Regions from separate parts of the Salipaludibacillus sp. CF4.18 genome, predicted to be linked through region 2. Evidence: riboswitches for the same ligand, from Rfam matches in the RefSeq annotation. Region 2 holds a riboswitch; the other holds the start of a gene.
What was found. A riboswitch is a leader RNA that binds a small molecule or an ion and turns the genes downstream of it on or off. The one in region 2 is predicted to bind thiamine pyrophosphate.
Positions count from the first base shown of each region.

Region 1: another riboswitch for thiamine pyrophosphate. It lies ahead of thiC (phosphomethylpyrimidine synthase ThiC); the one in region 2 lies ahead of ACHABW_RS04465 (YkoF family thiamine/hydroxymethylpyrimidine-binding protein).

Region 1 is NZ_JBIMEV010000029.1:5,629-10,820, forward strand. It holds gene ACHABW_RS16175 (serine protease) at 1-53, opposite strand, end outside; gene thiC (phosphomethylpyrimidine synthase ThiC) at 71-1,855, opposite strand; TPP riboswitch at 1,998-2,112, opposite strand; gene ACHABW_RS16185 (YfhE family protein) at 2,412-2,531, opposite strand; gene ACHABW_RS16190 (methyl-accepting chemotaxis protein) at 2,657-4,336, opposite strand; gene ACHABW_RS16195 (SLC13 family permease) at 4,584-5,192, opposite strand, start outside.
Region 2 is NZ_JBIMEV010000004.1:102,763-107,954, forward strand. It holds gene ACHABW_RS04455 (ABC transporter ATP-binding protein) at 1-1,301, opposite strand, end outside; gene ACHABW_RS04460 (ECF transporter S component) at 1,285-1,887, opposite strand; gene ACHABW_RS04465 (YkoF family thiamine/hydroxymethylpyrimidine-binding protein) at 1,904-2,506, opposite strand; TPP riboswitch at 2,641-2,746, opposite strand; gene ACHABW_RS04470 (HAD family hydrolase) at 2,909-3,583, opposite strand; gene ACHABW_RS04475 (hypothetical protein) at 3,647-4,342, opposite strand; gene ACHABW_RS04480 (hypothetical protein) at 4,342-5,088, opposite strand; gene ACHABW_RS04485 (ATP-binding cassette domain-containing protein) at 5,072-5,192, opposite strand, start outside.

The sequences.
Region 1 (5,192 bases), on a different contig from region 2:
TGCGTTTTCGATTGTTTAATTTCTTCTTCAATCTTTTGGACTTTCGCCTGCATAACGAACCTCCTTCATCTTACTGATAAACTTTTCCACCGGATTTTTTAAATTCCTCTGCTTTGTCTTTCATGCCTTTTTCAATGTCTTCTTTTGTAAACAATTCATTCTCTTTCGCATAATTACGAATGTCTTGAGAAATTCTCATGCTGCAAAACTTTGGTCCGCACATCGAACAAAAATGAGCGGTTTTTGCCCCTTCAGCTGGTAGCGTTTCATCATGGTACTCAATCGCTCTTTCAGGGTCTAAAGCAAGATTAAATTGATCTTTCCAACGGAACTCAAAACGAGCTTTTGACAAAGCGTCATCTCTTTTTTGTGCTCCCGGATGTCCTTTGGCTAAATCAGCAGCATGTGCGGCAATTTTGTACGTAATGACCCCTTCGCGAACATCATCCTTATTCGGTAAACCTAAGTGCTCTTTTGGGGTGACATAACAAAGCATTGCTGTCCCATACCAGCCAATCATTGCCGCTCCGATCGCAGAGGTAATGTGATCATAACCTGGAGCAATATCTGTTGTTAACGGTCCAAGTGTATAAAAGGGCGCTTCTTCACAGACCTCCAATTGCTTCTCCATATTCTCTTTAATCAGATGCATTGGCACATGACCCGGTCCTTCTACCATCACCTGGACGTCGTGTTTCCAAGCCACCTTTGTCAATTCACCAAGCGTATCTAACTCGGCGAATTGCGCTTCATCGTTTGCGTCCGCAATCGATCCTGGTCGTAATCCATCCCCTAACGAAAAGGAAATATCATAAGCTTTCATAATTTCACAGATCTCTTCAAAATGAGTATATAAAAAACTTTCTTGATGATGGTGTAAACACCATTGGGCCATAATCGAGCCACCACGAGAGACAATTCCAGTCAAGCGTTTGACGGTCAGAGGAATGTAGCGTAATAGAACACCTGCATGAATCGTGAAATAATCGACTCCTTGCTCAGCTTGCTCAATCAATGTATCGCGATACACTTCCCAAGTAAGGTCCTCGGCGACCCCATCTACTTTTTCTAACGCCTGATAAATAGGTACTGTTCCAACAGGAACCGCTGAATTGCGAATAATCCATTCTCTCGTTGTATGAATGTCTTTTCCAGTTGATAAATCCATTATATTATCAGCGCCCCAACGAGTGGCCCACGTCATCTTTTCTACTTCTTTTTCTATAGAGGAGGAAACAGCTGAATTTCCAATATTGGCATTAATTTTGACATGAAAATTACGACCAATAATCATTGGTTCTATTTCTGGATGATTGATATTAGCAGGAATAATTGCACGTCCTAGAGCAACTTCCTCGCGGACAAACTCTACATTTACATTTTCTCTTAGCGCAATAAATTCCATTTCAGAAGTGATCATTCCTTGTCTCGCGTAGTGAAGCTGAGAGACATTTTCTCCTTGTTTTGCACGTAATACGTTTCTCTTTAAACCAGGGAATACTTTTTGCGTCGCCCTTGGATCATTTTCATCTTTATAACCATTATCTTCAGGTTTAATTTTACGAATTTCATACTCCTCCACATCTCCACGGTCTTTAATCCAAGAACTTCGAACGGCAGGTATGCCTTTCGTTATGTCTACAGTATGACTCGGATCCGTATAAGGACCACTTGTGTCATAAACACGTACTGGTGCATTTTCTTCTTCCCCAAAAGTCCCTGTCGTTGGACTTAATTCAATCTCACGCATCGGAACCTTCAAATCGGATTTAGAACCAGTCACATAAACCTTTTTACTGTTTGAAAAATTGGACATAATGGAAATATTTTCTTCGTTGAATGATGCAGTCGACATCTAAATCTCTCCCTTTTTTTAAAAAATAGAGGACCAGACACAGACCACACCATGCGGAAAAGTTTATAAATGTACATGAAAAAGCCGGGCCCCTTATAAAATGGTGGACCCGGCTAATATGCATGCAGAAGTTAATTCGCAATGATAGTAATTCTAACTTCCCTACGCTGGTATGATCCAGATCAGGTCCAAAGAGTCAGGAAACTTTATCGTGTTTCCTTCTCAGCCCAACTTATTGGGCTCCCCTAGTTATTTCTATTCGATTACCCTCAGTATATAGAATTGTTCAGAAAAGTCAAACATATTTTAGGTTTTTCCCCTGTTTCATCCAGTCATTAATTGAAAATACATGGCCTCTTTTATATGTACTTTATTGTTTTATTAGCATGGGAGGTTGTTTGGAGGACTTACCGCTCAGCTTTGTTCGAAGAAAACAACAATCTCTTGAAAACCGATAGTTTTATAAATTAACTTGATAAAAAGGGCACTGGAAAAGTAAACCTTCACTTTTCCAGCGCCCTTCATCATTCATGTATCTTTCAATCTAGTTAACCGATTATTTACTTTTTACGGATCGGGCAGCTTTCTCTGCCTTTTTAAAATCTCTACTATAATGAACTTCCTGGGCGGAACTTAGTCCATTATTTCTATCCGTTAACGTTTGATGCAGTTCCATGATTACATAACCCCTTTCAAATAGCGAGATAGTAATTCCTTTCCCGCTCCTAAAAATAGATAAACATCAGACTTCACTAGAAATAGAACTATTCGCGTCGGCCACACTTATGAACCACCGAACAATTATTTCTCATATTTAAATGCTGAGATTTGTGCGGTTAATTGTTCTGCCATTTTAGAAAGATCAGTAGCCATATTATTCATTTCCTGCATCGCTGCACTTTGTTGTTCCATCGTAGCAGACAATTCTTCTGTACCAGCTGAAGATTGTTCCGTTACACTGGCAATGTTCTCTACATATTCCAAAGCACGGTTACTTCTTTCATTGATACTATTTGTAGAGGATGAAATCGCAACTATTCTTTCTGTTAATTTTTTAATATTGTCCGCAATATCAGTAAATGATTGACCGCTTCCCTCAATGACAGTCTCCCCTTGCTTTACTTCCGTAACAACTTCTTTCATATCTATCGTTGCTTGCTTTGATTCATTTTGAACGGCTTGAATAATTTCTTTAATTTCTTGCGTTGAATTGGTAGTGTCTTCCGCCAGTTTTCTAACCTCATCTGCTACCACCGCAAAACCTTTTCCGTGTTCACCTGCTCGTGCTGCTTCTATTGCTGCATTAAGCGCCAATAAATTTGTTTGTGAAGAAAGATTCTCGATCGCTTGAACAATTTCGGTAATACTATCTGATTTTGCACCTAAGCCTTCGATTGTTCCTGCTGTAGCAATTACTTTTTCTCTGATACGCTTCATCTGAGAAATAGAGTCTTTCACTCTTTCTTCTCCTTGCTTAGAGGAAAGCTCCGTATCTTTTGATGCTTTTTCCATGACCTTTAATTCTTCATTCATGCTAGCCATATCCGCGGATACTTGTTGAACAATATTTAATGTTTCTGCAGTATTCGTTGCTTGAGCACTTGCTCCCGACGCTATTTCTTGAGATGTCGCAGAAACTTGCTCACTTCCTTGTAACATTTCCTTTGAAGATGCAGACAATTCTTCACTAGAAGCAGAAACACTCTCAGAAATGTTTGAAGTCTGAATAATGAGGTTTCGAATACTTTCTCTCATAACATTCATATCGTTCGTCAATTGTCCAATCTCATCTTTCGATTTAACTTCTAGAGGCTCGGTTGTTAAATCCCCGTTAGCGATTTGTGTACTAAAGGCTTGAATTTCTTTTATTGGTCGGGTAATATTTCTACCAATATAAACAGCAATCAGTATACCAACGATCACAGAAACAAGTGATACAATAACTGAAACCCATAGAGAGACAGAAAATTGATTGGCTTGTTTTTGTTGAGCCGCTTGAACATCTGCTGCTGCAATTTCAATGATACGTGCAGTACTTGTTACAATCACTTCTTCAGCCGCTCCTAAAGTATCTAGATTTACTTCTTCACCTGCTTGCACGGTTGGGATGACATCATTAGAAAAAGCCTCGTCTACTACAGTAAATTGAGTGAGGATATTATCAAAAAGCTGTTGTTTCTCTTCCGTATTCATAAATTTTTCCAACTCATCGAAGTACCCTTCTTGATCGCTCATTAATTGTTCATAAATACCAATGAATTCTTCGGCACCGAGAAAAGTATACAATAACAAGTATCGAGATTTATCTCTTGAGATACTTCTTATTTCAGAGGAAAGGTACTGTTCAGTATACGCCTCACTTACTTCCTCCGTCGTTCCTTGAATACTCGTTTGAAAATAACTAATAACCACCATATCAATGTAAAATAGCAATATTACCGCAAAAAAACCTAAAAACAATTTTGTCCCAATCTTCTTCATCGTGCATCCCCCATCAATTTTTCATCTATATTCTATATATCGACAGAATATGACACGCAATTAAGCTTTTGTAATAAAAGTTTTTATTTTTTTACAGCCTTGTTTAATTTTAACTTCACTCTATGATAAAAAACTAGATAACAGCTTTTACAAAGCCACCACCTAGTTTTTTAATTAAAGTTATTATCATAAGCTTATCTTTTTTATAGAGAATTAGGACTGTAGGAAAAAAATCATTTATATCAAATTATATAATCCAGACAAAATTAATAATAACTACTGTCACAATTAAATAGATGATATTAAGGGGAATACCTACTTTCAGATAATCAGAAAAACGATAGCCTCCAGGTCCATACACAATCAAGTTCGTTTGATAGCCGATAGGCGTCGAAAAGCTTGCTGATGCTGCTATGGCTATAGCCACGAAAAATGCCATAGGATCCACTGCCAGCTGGTCTGCAATGGCAAGCGATATTGGAAACATTAATACTGCGGCAGCATTATTCGTTATAATCTCAGTAAACACAGTCGTTAGAAAGTAAACAGCGATAATCGCCCCTAAAACTCCTGCCCCTTCCGTAATCTGGACAAAATGATTAGCAAGTAAAGTAGCTGCTCCTGTTTCCTCTAGCGCAATTCCTATTCCTATCGCACACGCGATTAACAGCAAGACATCAAACTGAATATATTTTCGAGCGCCTTCAAAAGTGACAGTCTTCGTTAAAAAGAGGATCGTCACAGCCAAGACCGCAGCATTTAACATTGGTAAAATACTAAATGCTGCAAGAGATATCATTAAAAGCAATGTTATAACGGTAATAATAGATTTCTTAGGATTCACTATTTCGGGGTC
Region 2 (5,192 bases):
TCCAACATCGTTGCAACACTAAGACGCCGTTTCTGCCCCCCACTTAGAGAAAAAGGATTACTCCATTGGTTTTGTTCTAATTGGAAATGATGAAGGAGTTCCTTTATTTTAGCTTCCATTTCTTTCATCGGAATGTTGTTTAACTTCATACCAAAGGCTAGCTCATCGTAAACCGTATCAGTAATAAATTGGTGTTCCGGATTTTGAAAAACAAAGCCCATTTCTTGGCGAAGTTGTTGTTCATTCCACTCCTTTAAAGGCCTCTTAAGAAAATCAACACTCCCCTCCATGGTTGAAAGAATTCCAGCCATCAGTTGAAGTAGTGTAGATTTACCAGCGCCATTCTCTCCAACGATCGCCACAAATTCTCCCGTACCAAGTGAGAGACTAATATCTTTTAATATCATTTTTTTCTTTTTTTCGAATGTGACTCCTTTCAAAGAAATAACCTCTTCAGACGGTCCAAAAATCTGGGGGGACTTTCCCCACAGATTTTTGGAGGCCACTTTTGGTAAATAAATTCCTTCATTCTCTAGTTCACGTTTTTGTTTCTTGAAGACAATCTCCGGCCTATCGTCGGCGATTAGCTTTCCTTCTTTACTTATTGCAAGGACGTGTTGCGTTAACGGAAGCCAATCATCTAATTGGTGTTCAATTATTAGAACAGCCATTCCTCTTTCTTTATGCAATTTATTTACAAGATTAATAAATTCCAAGCTAGATAATGGATCTAGGTTCGCTGTTGGCTCATCTAGTATGAGAAGCTCTGGTTTGAGAAGGAGAACGGACGCGAGAGCAACTTTTTGTTTTTGTCCTCCCGATAACTCGTGAATAGACCTTTCCTTGAATCCTTCTAAACCTACTGACTCCAGAACATTATCCATCCTCCTAACCATATCTTCCCGTGGAACGCGAATGTTTTCCATCGTAAAAGCTAATTCATTTTCAACAGTAATCATGCAAAATTGACTCTCAGGATCTTGAAAAACGATCCCAATTTTTTGATTCAGCTCTCCTTGTTCAAATCCCTGAACCTTTTTTCCTTTATAATAGATTTCTCCATCCGCATACCCTTCCACAGCTTCTGGAAATAAACCATTTAAACATAGAGCTACAGTACTCTTACCTGAACCGCTTGCACCCATAAGCAGCGTAACTTCCCCTTCTTTTAATGAGAAAGTAATCTGATCTATTAACGATCTTTCTTTGATTCTCTCATAATCGAACGAAAGCTTTTCTACATGAATAAGAGGATGACTATTTTCACGCAAACCATCTAGGTAGTTAAGCTGATTTTTCACGTTTTTCCTGCCACTCCTTTCCTAATGCATATCCGCGAAGAACTCCCGTTTGAGCTAACTGATCACTAATCCATTTTCCTAATAGACCCGCTAACAATCCACCACTAATGATACGGACTGCCAAGGTGGCAACGATAAGTTCTGGGGTTAACGCCGCTAAACCAGATTGGAACCAGCCCCAAGCATAACTAAAAATAGCTGCCGACATCCCTGCTAAAATAAGCACAGAAAGTGAAAAGTTTCGGTACCTGGTTGCAGCAAAAACCACTTCTGCTCCCAATCCTTGAATCGCCGCAGATATGATTAGCTGTGGACCTGCTGGACTTCCTATGAGTACTTGGACCGTTCCAGCTATTAGTTCCGACCAGAAAGCCGCCCCAGGTTTTCGAATCACATATGCTGCAATGATTGAAACGATGAACCATATACCAAAGATAATTTCATAGCCAAATGGTGCCAGACCAAACGGCGTAAGAAAATTACGTAAGCCTTGCCCGAAAAAATAAAACATGAGATAAATAACTGCGAACACAACACCGAAGATTGACATTAAGACGATTTCTTTTAACTTCCATTGCTTCAACATGTTTGGTTGCTCCCTCCTATTTATCTTTCTTAGATGGACTGTTTGCTGAAATAACCGCCGTCATTGTCACATGACTTTGGTCCTTCGATTTTGAAGTATTCACAAATACTTCTTCTAATGTTTTGAAAACAGCATTCGCATCTCCATCAAGTCGAGAGGCATAGTGAACGCCTTTCGTAAACGTGCCTTGTTCTTGAGCTACAGCACACTGTTCAGCGATGATTTGCATATAGTCCGGGTTGTTCATCGGATAAAGCGCAAATTGAGAAGCTGCCTCCACACGTTCTTTATTTGATCCACTCTCATTTAAGCGGACATCATCCTCTGACATATAGGTGTCCGCGTCAGAGTCTCCTGGACATCCAATAGAGAAAGTCCCATTAAAGACCACATGTACCCCTGTCTTTGCTGCATAGATAAAAATCGCTTTAGCCACGTCAAATACATGTTCACTCCGTCCTCGAATACACGTGCTCACATCATCTGTAGACTGCCATACCTTGGACGTATCCACTTCCTCTAATGCTCCTTTTATTACTTCCACAAAATTATCCGTCATTGGATACACCGAAAACCGGCACCCAACTATACGACTTGTTCCACAACTTAACCCTTCCATGTTGCATCCTCCTCTTACATCATTTTTTCAATATGTCTACCAATAACAGGGAGGGAGTCCCAAAATATAAAAAACTGCACCTCCCATAAGGAAGATGCAGTGAAGTTTCATGCAGAATAATAAAACAGGCTACATGTTGCTTACCTGCACTTCCCCACGCTAGTATTACCTAGTTCGGGTTCAAAGGGTTAACAGGAATTTCACCTGAATCTCAGCTTTATAGCGCCCCTAGTGCGAATCGGTTATCATATTGTTGCCTTTATTGTAAGTGAAGGATGGCTGTTTGTAAACCGTCCCGTCATACAACAACATGTCTTTCCAACCTATTTTTACTGTTAGAACTAGCTTAAATAGGATGTTCAAAAAGGTAAAAAAGACTACCTTTTTGAACAAACTCTTATATCAAAAAACCGGCCACTGATTTTTTTCGGCAATTTGCTTCATAGTAGAGTTAGGATTGACCACTACTGGTTTATTGACAAACTCCAGTAAAGGAAGATCGCTCTCACTATCTGCATACGCCCATAAATTATCGCCGTCTGAACGAGAAGTCTCATCATGAGACATCTTCTCTCCAATCCAGTCAACAATTTTTCTTACCTTCTCTTGACCGTTTACAATCGTACCTATTTCTCCCGTACAATAACCTTGATCATCAAATAAGATCTCTGTACTTATCACTGGCACATCTAATTGTAACTCTCTAATAAAAGCTTCAAGAAACGGGGTTAGCGCTCCAGACAATATGATCACTTGATCTCCTTTTGACTGATGCTCACGTATTGTATGCACTAAATCTTGATGGACTTCGTCTGATCCCGCTAGAACGAGGTGGTTGAAAAACTCATCTAATTCCTGTTTTGTTTTCCCTTTAAACGACTTGGCAAAAGCTTTAAAAAAAGTGTGTCTGAACACCTGCTTCCCTTTCCATACACCAAGGCCTACAGCTTTCACCATTCCCCCACTGACTAACAACCACTCTTTCCTTGTAAACTCTTTTTTAGCTACTAAAAACATCGCCTTAAATGAGTTACCTTGATAAAGTGTTCCGTCAAAATCCACTGTTACAATCGCCATCTAAACACCTGCCTCTTTAGCAAGTTTAATAGAGTTGTCCCAAAATGTAAATATATAACAAAACTATTCCACTTTAATAATATCAACATTAGTATCATCACCTATTTCTAAACCTTCAGGCACCTTGAGATAAAGGATTTGTCCCCCCATCGATGATGATGAACTGCGGCCCATCATCTTCGATTCTCCATAGAATTGACTCATAGGAAATCCCATCTCGAACTCTCCGTGATTAATCGTAACCGACAGAGGTTCATAAATATTAAGCGAGTTATTTTTCAGTTCAACTCTAATTGGACTTACTTCATTAGAAAAATCCCACTCATCTACAATTAATCTAGGATAAAAAAAAGTAGCTTCTATCATTTCTGTATACTCTGACGTTTCCTCCAGATAAACAGCAACGTAGAACTCCTCAGCTTTCTGCTCAATATTCAAAACATCATTCTCGTAGTCAAATGCCCATAACTCCGTTTTATTTTTATCTACTAACTCTTCGATCTCCCCTTTTAAAAGAGCATCTTCAATATAGATATCTTGTTCATACACTACATCGCCCTTAGCAATTTCACCTTTCAAAGATTCTGTTTCGATTGGAAGCAAAAAAGCAACTGGTACTGAAAGTACTAAAATACTTAAATAACCTAAGAACAACCACTTCAGACCTTTAGAGTTACTTCTTATTATCTTATTATCGATTCCTTTTTTCATAAAATACACTATCAGTCCAATAATAACTAAAATAATGAGCATCCCCATTAGCGAATCACCTCCATCTTATTCGTAAGGAGAATCGTGCTTAAATAGATCATCAATATCGAGACTATCATTTTTAAAGTAAATAATACGAATGATGATTCCATCATGAAAAAATTAATTATCGAAATTATCATACCTTGCTCACCTGAATTGATCATCAATCCACCTAAAAATACAACCAGAATGATTACTTGCAGAGCTTTGTTAGATTGAATTAGCATCCCAAATAAATAACCTAGTACACTAAAGACTAGTAAATAGAGAAAAGCTGCAGCAAATCCAATTATAAATTCATGAGCTTGGGCTGACATTAGAAAATCCTCAGTTATGTGTCCCTCATCTTGATAGATAAAAATAATTACTCTGATTAGAAATGGAGACAGAGAGGCCGTTAACGAGCCAAGAAAGCTCATTGTCAGCAGAAATAATCCATTTGCTAAATGACTGGTTAGCCGATTTGTTACAAACATAAAATCAGCATGTCTATACCCTTTTGTAGTTAATAAGAACGCTGTAATAAATCCCCACAACATAGTTAGAACAAAAACACTGGATGCGGAATAGTAATTAATTTTCACTTCAAAAATATCAAAACCCACACTCATCTCACCACTATTAAATGCTAAGATAATAGAGATAATCTGTAGAAAAATTAACGTGGTAAATACACCTGAATATGAGTTTAGTTTAAATAAATATAATTTTTTAATCGTATCATCCATGTTAATTTTAGCTAAAGACATCATCAATACCTCCTTTTGACGAGCTTGTTAAATAAACGCAAACCTCACTTGGTGAAACATTGGAAATCTCAATTCCATTTCTTTTTATTCGTTGAATCGTTTCATCT